Linked DNA regions of Adhaeribacter radiodurans. The protein of the gene in region 2 interacts with the protein of the main gene of each other region in a pairwise test. Links are inferred from orthologs where the notes say so. Each region holds a gene or a part of one and is shown on either strand. Other genes may lie near its edges.

Region 1 (5,567 bases), 4.2 Mb from region 2 along the record:
CAATATTTAGGCAGCAGTAAAGAAGGTAACGGCATCATTTATACCAAACACGGCGGTTTTGTTGATATGGGCCACTTACGTGATCAAGCCGATTGGACAGCCTACCTGTATGCTTTAATTCGGGAAAGTCAAAAAAATGGCGTAACAATCCAACGCTTGGGACATGAAGGTGGTACAAAAGAGTTAAACCTGAATATACCCGCCGATTTAGATAGCACAGATGCCATTTTATTGGCTGGCCGGATTGCTTATGACTTATCGGTGTGGCACGAAATAGCCACCTGGTATGGCGCCTCTTATATCCCTTTTGTTACCGAACGGTATTCCAGCTTTTCTATCGAAGATGCATACTCCAACTTATTAGGGGTTACCTTGGGCATGGAAGCTCTTAAAAGCGATTTACCCTACGAGCAAGCCATAACTCAATTAATAGCCAAAACATTAAATAATTTAGAAGCTGTAGCCACTGAAGCAGATACCCATGCTGCCATGGAAAGTGTACTTAATGTTTGGTGGACACGCGATAAAAGGTTACCTAGCGGCAAAATATTGTTGGCGCGCCAGATAGAGGTTTATCCAGTTGTAAGGCCTTTGCTTCTCCCGGGTACAGCTAACGCCCTAGATGCAGCTGCTTTTGAGTTAACTGTTCCGGACCAGACACAAGCTCATAAGTCCTTATCTGACTTTTACCAGCTTACGATTAAGCCAAGCTATAAAGTGCCGCTTCACTTAATTTTTCCGGAAGAAGAAAAACATTTTGTTACCCAAACAGATTTTGCTTTACTTCTGCGCCAGATTGAAAAAGAAGAGCGGGCCCAACAACTGCAAACTAATTCACGAATCGTAAATTGGCGGTCTGGTAGTTGAAATATTTTTGTTCATATTGATTATTAATCTCAGATAAATTACTACAACAAAAGGCCCATAATACATGGGCCTTTTTCGTTTTTTACTCCTTCATATTGCTATCTTATCCAGGTGTATAAACTCAGACTGGCGGCATGCAGGGGCAGCTAAGCAAACCTTCTTGTTGTAGGTTCTGCCGTGTCAGGTGTTATCACCTGACACTTAATGACAGCATTAAAATCTACAACAACTTACAAACCCCCAATTCCTTTTCCTTTACCTTCAAAATAAATGTTTTCGGGTCGATGCGGTATTTGCGGGAGAACATTTCCACGGTGAGGCGTTCGTTGGGTTCGCAGAGTACCAGTTCCAGTTTTTTCTGGCCAGGTGATTCCTGTGCGGCTTGTTCAATATGGTCGATTTGCAGAGCATTCAGAGTACGAAGGTCGATGTCTAACCGAACACCCTGGGCTAATTTTTCGGCCACATCGCCGAGCAATTGCATGTTGGTAGGCTTCAATTCCCACTGGTCTTCTGATTTATAACGCAAGGTTACTTTGCCTTTTACAAACAAGAACATACCGTCTTTTAAATAAGGCGAGAACTTTACGTAATCTTCCCCGAACAAAGCCAGACCTAAAGTAGAATCATAATCTTCCAGGGTAAACAGCGCAAATGGATTTCCGTTTTTTCCCGTCCGGATGACAATATTACTTACAATACCGGCCACTGAAATATCGCGGTTTTTGTATTCGGCAATTCGGTCCAAAGGACAAGTGCAGTACGAGTCAATTTCTAATTTAAACTGGTCGAGCGGGTGACCGGAAATGTAAAAACCTACCACTTCTTTTTCCCGGCGCAGCATTTCGGTTTGGCTCCAAGGTGCTACTTCCGGTACTTTGGGCAAGGGAATTTGCACGGCACTACCACCGCCAAACAACGATTGTTGGGAGGAACTTTGCTCGGCCTGGTATTGGTTACCAAAACGGATAGATTTTTCGAGTAAATTCAGGTTTTCGCCGTCGGGTATTTCAATGTATTGCGCCCGGTGGTAGCGCTCAAACGAATCGAATGCTCCGGCTTGGGCTAAACTTTCAAAAGTTTTCTTGTTTACTGCCCGCAAATTGGCTCGTTTGGCAAAGTCAAAAACATCGGAGTAGGGTCCTTTTTTCTCCCGTTCTTCCAGAATAGCTTCTACCGCTGCTTCGCCAGTTCCTTTTACCGCTCCTAAACCAAAACGAATAGCGCCATCTTTGTTAACGTTAAATTTATAGATGGATTCGTTCACGTCCGGACCCAACACCGGTACTTGCTGGCGACGCGCTTCTTCGATAAAGAAAGTTACTTTCTTAATATCGTTCATGTTGTGCGTGAGAACGGCCGCCATGTACTCTGCGGGGTAATGCGCTTTTAAATAACCTGTTTGGTAAGCCACTACCGAGTAAGCCGCCGAGTGCGACCGGTTAAAGCCGTACTGGGCAAATTTCTCCATTACGTCGAATACTTCCGACGCTTTTTTCTCGGGTATTTTATGGAGTTCCTTGGCACCTTTAATAAATTTCTCTCGCTCTTTGGCCATTTTGGCCATATCTTTTTTACCCATTGCCCGGCGCAGCAAGTCGGCACCACCCAGGGAGTAGCCCGCTAAGATCTGGGCCGTTTGCATAATTTGCTCCTGGTACACCATAATGCCGTAGGAGTAATTCAGGATGGGTTCCAGCAGTTCGTGCGGGTATTCAACCGGTTCGCGGCCGTGTTTCCGGTTAATAAAGTTAGGAATGAACTGCATTGGACCGGGCCGGTAAAGCGCGTTCATGGCAATTAAATCCTCGATATTCGTTGGCTGCAAATCTTTTAAGTACATCCGCATGCCTTCGGATTCAAACTGGAAGGTACCAATGGTGTCACCGCGTTGGTAGAGCGCAAAAGTCTTTTCGTCTTCCAGAGGTATTTCATCGATATTAATATCTACGCCGTGATTGGTCTTAATCAATTCTAAAGCATCGCGAATAATGGTTAGGGTTTTGAGACCCAAAAAGTCCATTTTCAGCATGCCCGCGCTTTCAATTACCTTACCGTCGAACTGCGTTATGAGCAGGTCTGAATCTTTAGAGGTAGAAACCGGAATGTAATTGGTAATATCATCGGGAGCAATAATTACCCCTGCCGCGTGAATACCGGTATTACGGACAGAACCTTCCAATTTTTCTGCCAGTTGCACTACTTTTCCCCGGTGGTCGTTGCCCGCCCGAATGTTAGCCAGTTCCGGCGATTCTATAAATGCTTTAGCCAGGGTAGTACCCGGCGTTTCGGGCACCATTTTGGCCAGTTCATTAGCCTCAGATAAAGGCAATTCGGTAGCGCGGGCCACGTCTTTAATGCTCGATTTGGCCGCCATGGTACCAAAAGTGATAATCTGGGCTACCTGGGTTTTACCGTATTTCCCCACCACGTAGTCGATTACGCGCTGGCGGTTTTCGTCGTCGAAGTCAATATCAATATCGGGCATACTTACCCGTTCCGGATTTAAAAAACGCTCGAAAAGCAGGGAATACTTTATGGGGTCGATGTTGGTAATACCAACGCAATAGGCTACCGCCGAACCGGCGGCGGAACCCCGGCCCGGCCCAACTACTACTCCCATGGCCCGGCCTTGATTAATAAAGTCCTGCACAATTAAAAAGTAACCCGCAAATCCCATGGTTTCGATAATCTGCAGCTCATAGTTCAGGCGTTCTTCAACTTCGGGGGTAATTTCTTTGTACCGTTTCTTAGCGCCTTCAAAGGTCAAATGGCGCAAAAAAGCATCCGGTCCGGCGTGTTCCGCCGGTATCGGAAAGTTGGGTAATAGTATATCGCGCTGCAGTTTGGGCGGCGTTATTTTATCAACGATTTCGTTTGTATTGTCTACTGATTCCGGCACGTCGCGGAACAGTTGGTTCATCTGCGCCTGCGTTTTGAAGTAGAATTCGTCGTTGGGGAAACCAAAGCGGGTTTGCGGCCGGGGCTTCTGCATTTCTTCTTCAATCCGGTACAGCATCCGGCGGGCTACTTCGTCGTTGTTTAAGTTTTTGCGGAGGTTATCCAGGTGGTCGTAAGCAACCTCGCCCTTAGAAGTTAACAACCGGAAATATTTGGTGTTGAAATCACCAACCGGAATACTTTCGTCTTCGCCGGTATTCACGCAGAGCAGAATGTCGTGGGCATTCCAGTCGTTTTGCTCAATGTAGTGCGAGTCGTTGGTGCAAATTACTTTTACGTTGTATTTCTTCGCCCACTTGAGTAATACCTGGTTTACATCTTCCTGGCTCTTACCGGTGTTATCAATATTTTGCAGGCCGTGCCGCTGAATTTCGATGTAATAATCTTCGCCGAATAAATCGAGCCACCATTTCAATATTTCTTCGGCTTCTTCTTCGCTTTTCCATAAAATAGCTTGCGGTACTTCCGCCCCAATGCAGCAACTGGTGGCAATTAAGCCCTTCGAGTATTTTTGCAGAAGCTCTTTATCAATGCGTGGCCATTTACTATACAAACCTTCAATGTAGCTCATGGAGCAAAGCTTCGACAGGTTTTTGTAGCCGTCCTGGTCTTTGGCCAATAAAAGTTGATGGTAGCGGTTATCGCGTTGTTCTTTAGTAAAAACTTTCTGATGGCGGTCCTGCACCAAATAAAATTCGCAGCCCACAATGGGTTTTACGTTGTATTTATTGGCTTCGGCCACAAAGTTAAAAGCCCCAAACATATTACCGTGGTCGGTCATAGCAACGGCCTTCATACCATCGGCTTGGGCTTTCTTCATCAGGCCGCCAATGCTGGCAGCACCATCGAGCAAAGAGTATTGAGTATGGCAGTGTAAATGCGAGAATTCAGGCACGAGAAGTGAATTAGAAATTAATAATTACAAATTAGAAATGGAAGATAAGGAAAAATCAGCATCGGTTGAACTACCATTATCTCCGGTTCACAACAATAAAATTAAGCAAAAAGTAGCAGTTCCGAAAGCAAAAGTTAAGCTCATTAGGTTACTCCTTGCTTAAGATTATGGGTAAGCAGGAAAGTTAGATAAGCTAAAAATCAAAGCACCAGTTATGTTACTAAATCCGCATCCTAGTTTTAGTAAATATTTCGGCGAATCAGTTAGTGAAGAAAGCCTGACACCTGTTTCCTTTGGCAATAAATGGTTTTTTAAAGTTCTGGTGCCTACAGTGGGCACTTTCTGACGAATGGAAGCATAAACCTTCTTAAAAGAGCCCAACCTTAGTTCCGGATTTAATTTTTTACTGATTTAAAATTATTTCAGCCTATTGTTAACTTTTTCGTAAAGTTAGTTTGGTAACGAAAAACCAGATCAGGGTAAACGAATGGAAGCAACAGCAGAGAAGAAAAACAAAGTTACATTAGCCGAAATGTTTCGGGCCTTGCAGTACCGGAATTACCGGCTCTTTTTTATGGGGCAAGGTGTTTCTTTAATTGGTACCTGGATGCAGCAGGTAGCCATGAGCTGGCTGGTTTATCGACTTACTAATTCTGTTTTGTTGTTAGGTATTTTGGGTTTTGCCGGTCAGGTACCAGCATTTCTGTTAGGGCCTTTTGCCGGTGTACTTTCTGATCGATTTAATAAACACCGCATTTTAATTTTAACGCAATCTCTAGCTATGCTGCAAGCTACAATTCTAGCCGTGTTGGTGCTTACTAATGCGGTAACTATCTACTGGATT
Region 2 (4,253 bases):
GCGTATTGTTATTTACTTACCCCACCGGTGTCCAGTTTACCTTCTGATGCCCGCAAGCGTTTGAGCACTTTAGAAGAATTTTCGGATTTGGGTGATGGTTTTAAAGTAGCCATGCGCGATTTGGATATTCGGGGAGCAGGTAACTTGTTGGGTGGTGAACAAAGTGGTTTTATCAACGATTTAGGTTTTGAAATGTACCACCAGATTCTGGACGATACCATTAAAGAACTAAAAGAAACCGAATTCCGCGATTTATTCCTGGGCTCTGAAAAAGACCTGAACCAATTCCTAGACGTGGTGCGTGAATGTACCGTAGAAACCGACCTGGAAATACTTATACCGGATACCTACGTGAGCAACATTTCGGAGCGTTTAAACCTGTACAGCAAACTCGACCGGGTAAAAGATTTGCCAGCCCTGGAAAAAATTCAAAAAGGTATCATCGATCGGTTCGGCCCTTTACCGGAATCAGTAGAGAAGTTGATTCAGATTGTGAAACTACGTTGGAAAGCGCAGGAAGTAGGTTTTGAGAAGCTCACGATTAAGAAAGAGGTAATGAAAGGGTATATCTCTTCGGTAAATAACGACAAATATTTTCAGTCAGAAACTTTTGGCCACATCTTAAAATACGTGCAGCAACATCCCCGTCAATCGCGGCTGAAAGAAACCAAAGACAAACTGATCGTTATTTTTGACAACATTAAATCGGTAAATGCCGCCTGCGACGTATTTGAGCAGTTAACCGAAAGTATTAAGCACTAAAGCTAAGTAGGAAAGGCGCCGGCTGGTGGAAGGTAAATTTTTAAATAATCGTAAATTTTAGTCTGACGAAGATCTAAGGGCAATGGCGTTAGTTGCCCATAAATTACCTTAAACTTCTGTTTAAGTGCTATAAACGTATCTTTTTAAATTTTTGCTTTGGACTATGGTCCATGGTCTATCGACTAAATTATACATTCCGCAGCCAGGCCTTTGCTTCTTCTATGTCGTCGAAGGTTTGAATATAATCCGGATGGTGAGCGTGCGTTAAGGTTTTTTCCGTGGATAAGCGGCTGAGCATACTCGGGGAATAAATCCAGGCAAAGGCTTGCAGGCCATGCGCCTGTAAATCCGGAAACCAAATATCGGCACCCCATTTGGCGGCACCAGACCACATACCTTCTACCAGAGTGTTATCGTTTAGAACTTTAGTACACGCCTCGGAAATAAGATATTCGAGTATTTTGCCGCAGCCATCTTTTACCGACTGCGTCGTTTGGAAACCAATCCAATTAACATAAATCCAGTTGTTGTCTGTATCGTAAAAAATTTCGATTTGATCTGTAAAGTATAGTTTTTCCATTCCGAAAGAGCAGTTCTATGACAACTCTCCTAAAGACCTGTCGTAGCATATAATGTTTAAAAATCAGGCCAAAAACAAAGGCCAAGTAATATATTTAAATAATTCTATATTTTTCTGTGATTAAGTTAGATTGCCTGCTTATTTTGCTCAACTATATTTACGTATCTTCCTCTTTCCTAGAACTGAGTTAAACAGAGTCCTACTAGCAAATTGCTGAGTGCACAATAAGAGAACTGGTCTATTTCAGGTAGTCCTGGTAAAGAATTTAAAACTCTTTTAAGACCTGTGTTGAATAGCTAAACACACAATTTCGATATAAACGAGATTTGCCGTTATGTGGTTTAAAAAATAATAAAGGAAGTAGCGGGGCTTGTTTTAAATTTATTATCAGAAAATAACTACTATTCGTTATCCCGCTAGTTAATTTCTAATTTAGCGCCGTTTCTGTTTTACGCATGATACTTACCTCCAAATTACCTCAAGTTGGCACCAGCATTTTTACGGTGATGTCGCAGTTGGCGCAGCAGTACGGCGCTATCAATCTATCGCAAGGCTTTCCGGATTTTAATTGTCCACCAGAATTAACTGAGTTGGTAAGCGATTATTTAAGGCAAGGTTTTAACCAGTACGCTCCAATGGCCGGGGTACTAAAATTACGCGAACAGATAAGCAGTAAAACCGAAAAATTGTACGGGTTTGCGCCCGACCCCGATACTGAAATAACTATTACTTCGGGTGCTACCGAAGCTTTATACGCTGCTCTGGCAGCCATTTTACGCCCCGGAGATGAAGTAATTATACTCGAACCGGCTTACGATTCGTACGTGCCGGCTATTTTACTCAATGGTGGCCAACCCGTTTTTGTACCTCTGCAAGTACCTTCTTTTGCAATAAACTGGCAACTGGTAAAAGAAGCCATTACGTCCCGCACCCGGGCTATTTTACTTAATTCGCCGCATAATCCATCGGGAGCCGTTTTAAGCGCTTCGGATTTACTAAATCTAGCCGAATTGGTGACAGATACTAATATTTTAATTATCAGCGATGAAGTTTACGAACACATGGTTTTTGATGGCCAACCGCATTTAAGTTTACTTACTAAACCCGAACTGGCCGCTCGTAGCTTTGTCATTTCTTCGTTCGGCAAAACCTACCATGCTACTGGCTGGAAAGTGGCTTATTGTGTGGCTCCTGCGGCATTGACCATTGAATTCCGGAAAGTACACCAGTATTTGACTTTTAGTACGGTTACTCCTATTCAGTACGCCATTGCCGATTACCTCGATAATCAGGAACATTATCTTACTTTGCCGGCATTTTACCAGGCCAAACGTGATTTATTTCATCAATTACTGCAAAGCTCCCGGTTTACCTTAACACCTTCGGCGGGCACGTATTTTCAATTAGTAAGCTACGAAAACATTACCCAGGAAAGGGATCAGGCTTTTGCCCGTAGGTTAACAACTGAAGTGGGCGTAGCAGCTATCCCTATCTCGGTATTTTACCACCAGCAAACCGATCATGGCTTGCTCCGCTTTTGTTTCGCTAAAAACGAGGACACCTTACGCGCCGCCGCCGAAAAATTAAATCGTTTATAAATTTTAATTTTTGGTTCGGCCCCATTCCAGAAAATTTACTTTTTTTAACCATGCAGAACTTAACTATAACCTTCATTCAAACGCCGCTTTACTGGCACGATCGAGCCTTAAACCTGGAAATGCTGGCCCATAAAATAGAAGAGATAAATCAACCTACCGATTTAATAATTCTGCCGGAAATGTTTACGACTGGCTTTAGTATGCAGGCTCCGGAACTGGCCGAAACCATGTATGGCCCCACTTTACTCTGGCTGCAAAACATGGCCGCAGCAACTAAAGCTGTAATTACCGGAAGTTTGATTATAAAAGAAGGCGAGAATTATTTTAATCGTTTAATCTGGATGCCGCCTGATGGCAACTATGCTTATTACGACAAAAAACATTTATTTAGAATGGCCGGCGAAACCCAGGTATATGCTGCCGGAGCGCGTAAGTTAATCGTCACCTTAAAAGGATGGAAGGTTTGCCCCTTGATTTGCTATGATCTGCGATTCCCGGTTTGGAGCCGCAACGTACAAAACGAATACGACTTACTGCTCTACGTGGCAAATTGGCCCGCGAAAAGAGATATAGCCTGGAAAACCTTACTACCCGCCCGCGCCATTGAGAATGTAGCCTATGTAGCTGGGGTAAACCGGATAGGCGACGATGGCAACGGTCATTTGTACAACGGAGATTCGATGGTAGTTAATTTTAAAGGTGCTATTTTATTTTCGGCGGGGTCCAAGGAGAGTACTCAAACCATTACTCTTAATCGCCAGGAATTAGAAGATTTCCGAAAGAGCTTTCCGGCTTATTTGGATGCTGATGATTTTACGATATCGTAAAAGCATCTATTTATTGTAACAATTATTAGATTATTTGTTTAATATCGGCTTGCTTTTGGAGCCTTTGCAAGTCTCCAAGCTAGGGTGCTGATGCAGTTCAAAGGACTAAGTTTGCCTCATGGCCGGCGGGCCTCGTTTGGCTCTTTCGGGCTGGTCTAAGCTTCCTTTCCTCGACTCCGTCTGCGGAATGTGGCTATGCCACACCGGAACCTTAGAAGGCCCTCAACAGCCAAACTGGTGTCAGTTACTAGTAGAGACCTGAATCAACTCTCTACGACTTCTTTATGGTCTTTATGGCGCGGAAGTTACTTCCGTGCCTTGCAAACTATGTATTCTATCAATTTGTCAGCTTTAAAAGGAAAGTGACGGAAGTCACGGGCGATAATGGTTAAACAATAAGATTGGTAGGAATAGTAGATTTGCTTTACTTATTTTTATTTGATAGAAATTTCTTAACTAAGGTTTTGGTTTGCCTTCTAAAGCACT

Evidence for each region. Proteins that work in one complex are often made in the same cells at the same time.
Region 1: the proteins of HUW48_RS22340 (region 2) and dnaE interact in binary tests that used the Escherichia coli proteins (3 or more experiments, as listed by UniProt). The link is inferred for Adhaeribacter radiodurans from one-to-one orthologs.

Annotation. Positions count from the first base shown.
Region 1 is NZ_CP055153.1:1,430,578-1,436,144, forward strand. What follows is about bases 888-5,092. They hold dnaE (DNA polymerase III subunit alpha), read right to left. Parts: upstream 4,724-5,092; coding sequence 1,088-4,723; downstream 888-1,087. Other genes in these bases: HUW48_RS27210 (hypothetical protein), read left to right, coding at 4,761-4,886. In the rest of the region: HUW48_RS06130 (DUF4056 domain-containing protein), read left to right, coding at 1-867; HUW48_RS06140 (MFS transporter), read left to right, coding at 5,211-5,567. UniProt on the Escherichia coli protein: DNA polymerase III is a complex, multichain enzyme responsible for most of the replicative synthesis in bacteria. This DNA polymerase also exhibits 3' to 5' exonuclease activity. The alpha chain is the DNA polymerase catalytic subunit.
Region 2 is NZ_CP055153.1:5,608,631-5,612,883, forward strand. Bases 978-3,868 are described here. They hold HUW48_RS22340 (methionine aminotransferase), read left to right. Parts: upstream 978-1,797; coding sequence 1,798-2,940; downstream 2,941-3,868. Other genes in these bases: HUW48_RS22335 (hypothetical protein), read right to left, coding at 978-1,342; HUW48_RS22345 (amidohydrolase), read left to right, coding at 2,991-3,767. In the rest of the region: mfd (transcription-repair coupling factor), read left to right, coding at 1-762; more of HUW48_RS22335, read right to left, coding at 950-977; HUW48_RS22350 (hypothetical protein), read left to right, coding at 3,886-4,029; HUW48_RS22355 (hypothetical protein), read right to left, coding at 4,252-4,253. UniProt on the Escherichia coli protein: Shows aminotransferase activity with methionine and histidine as substrates, and to a lesser extent also with phenylalanine.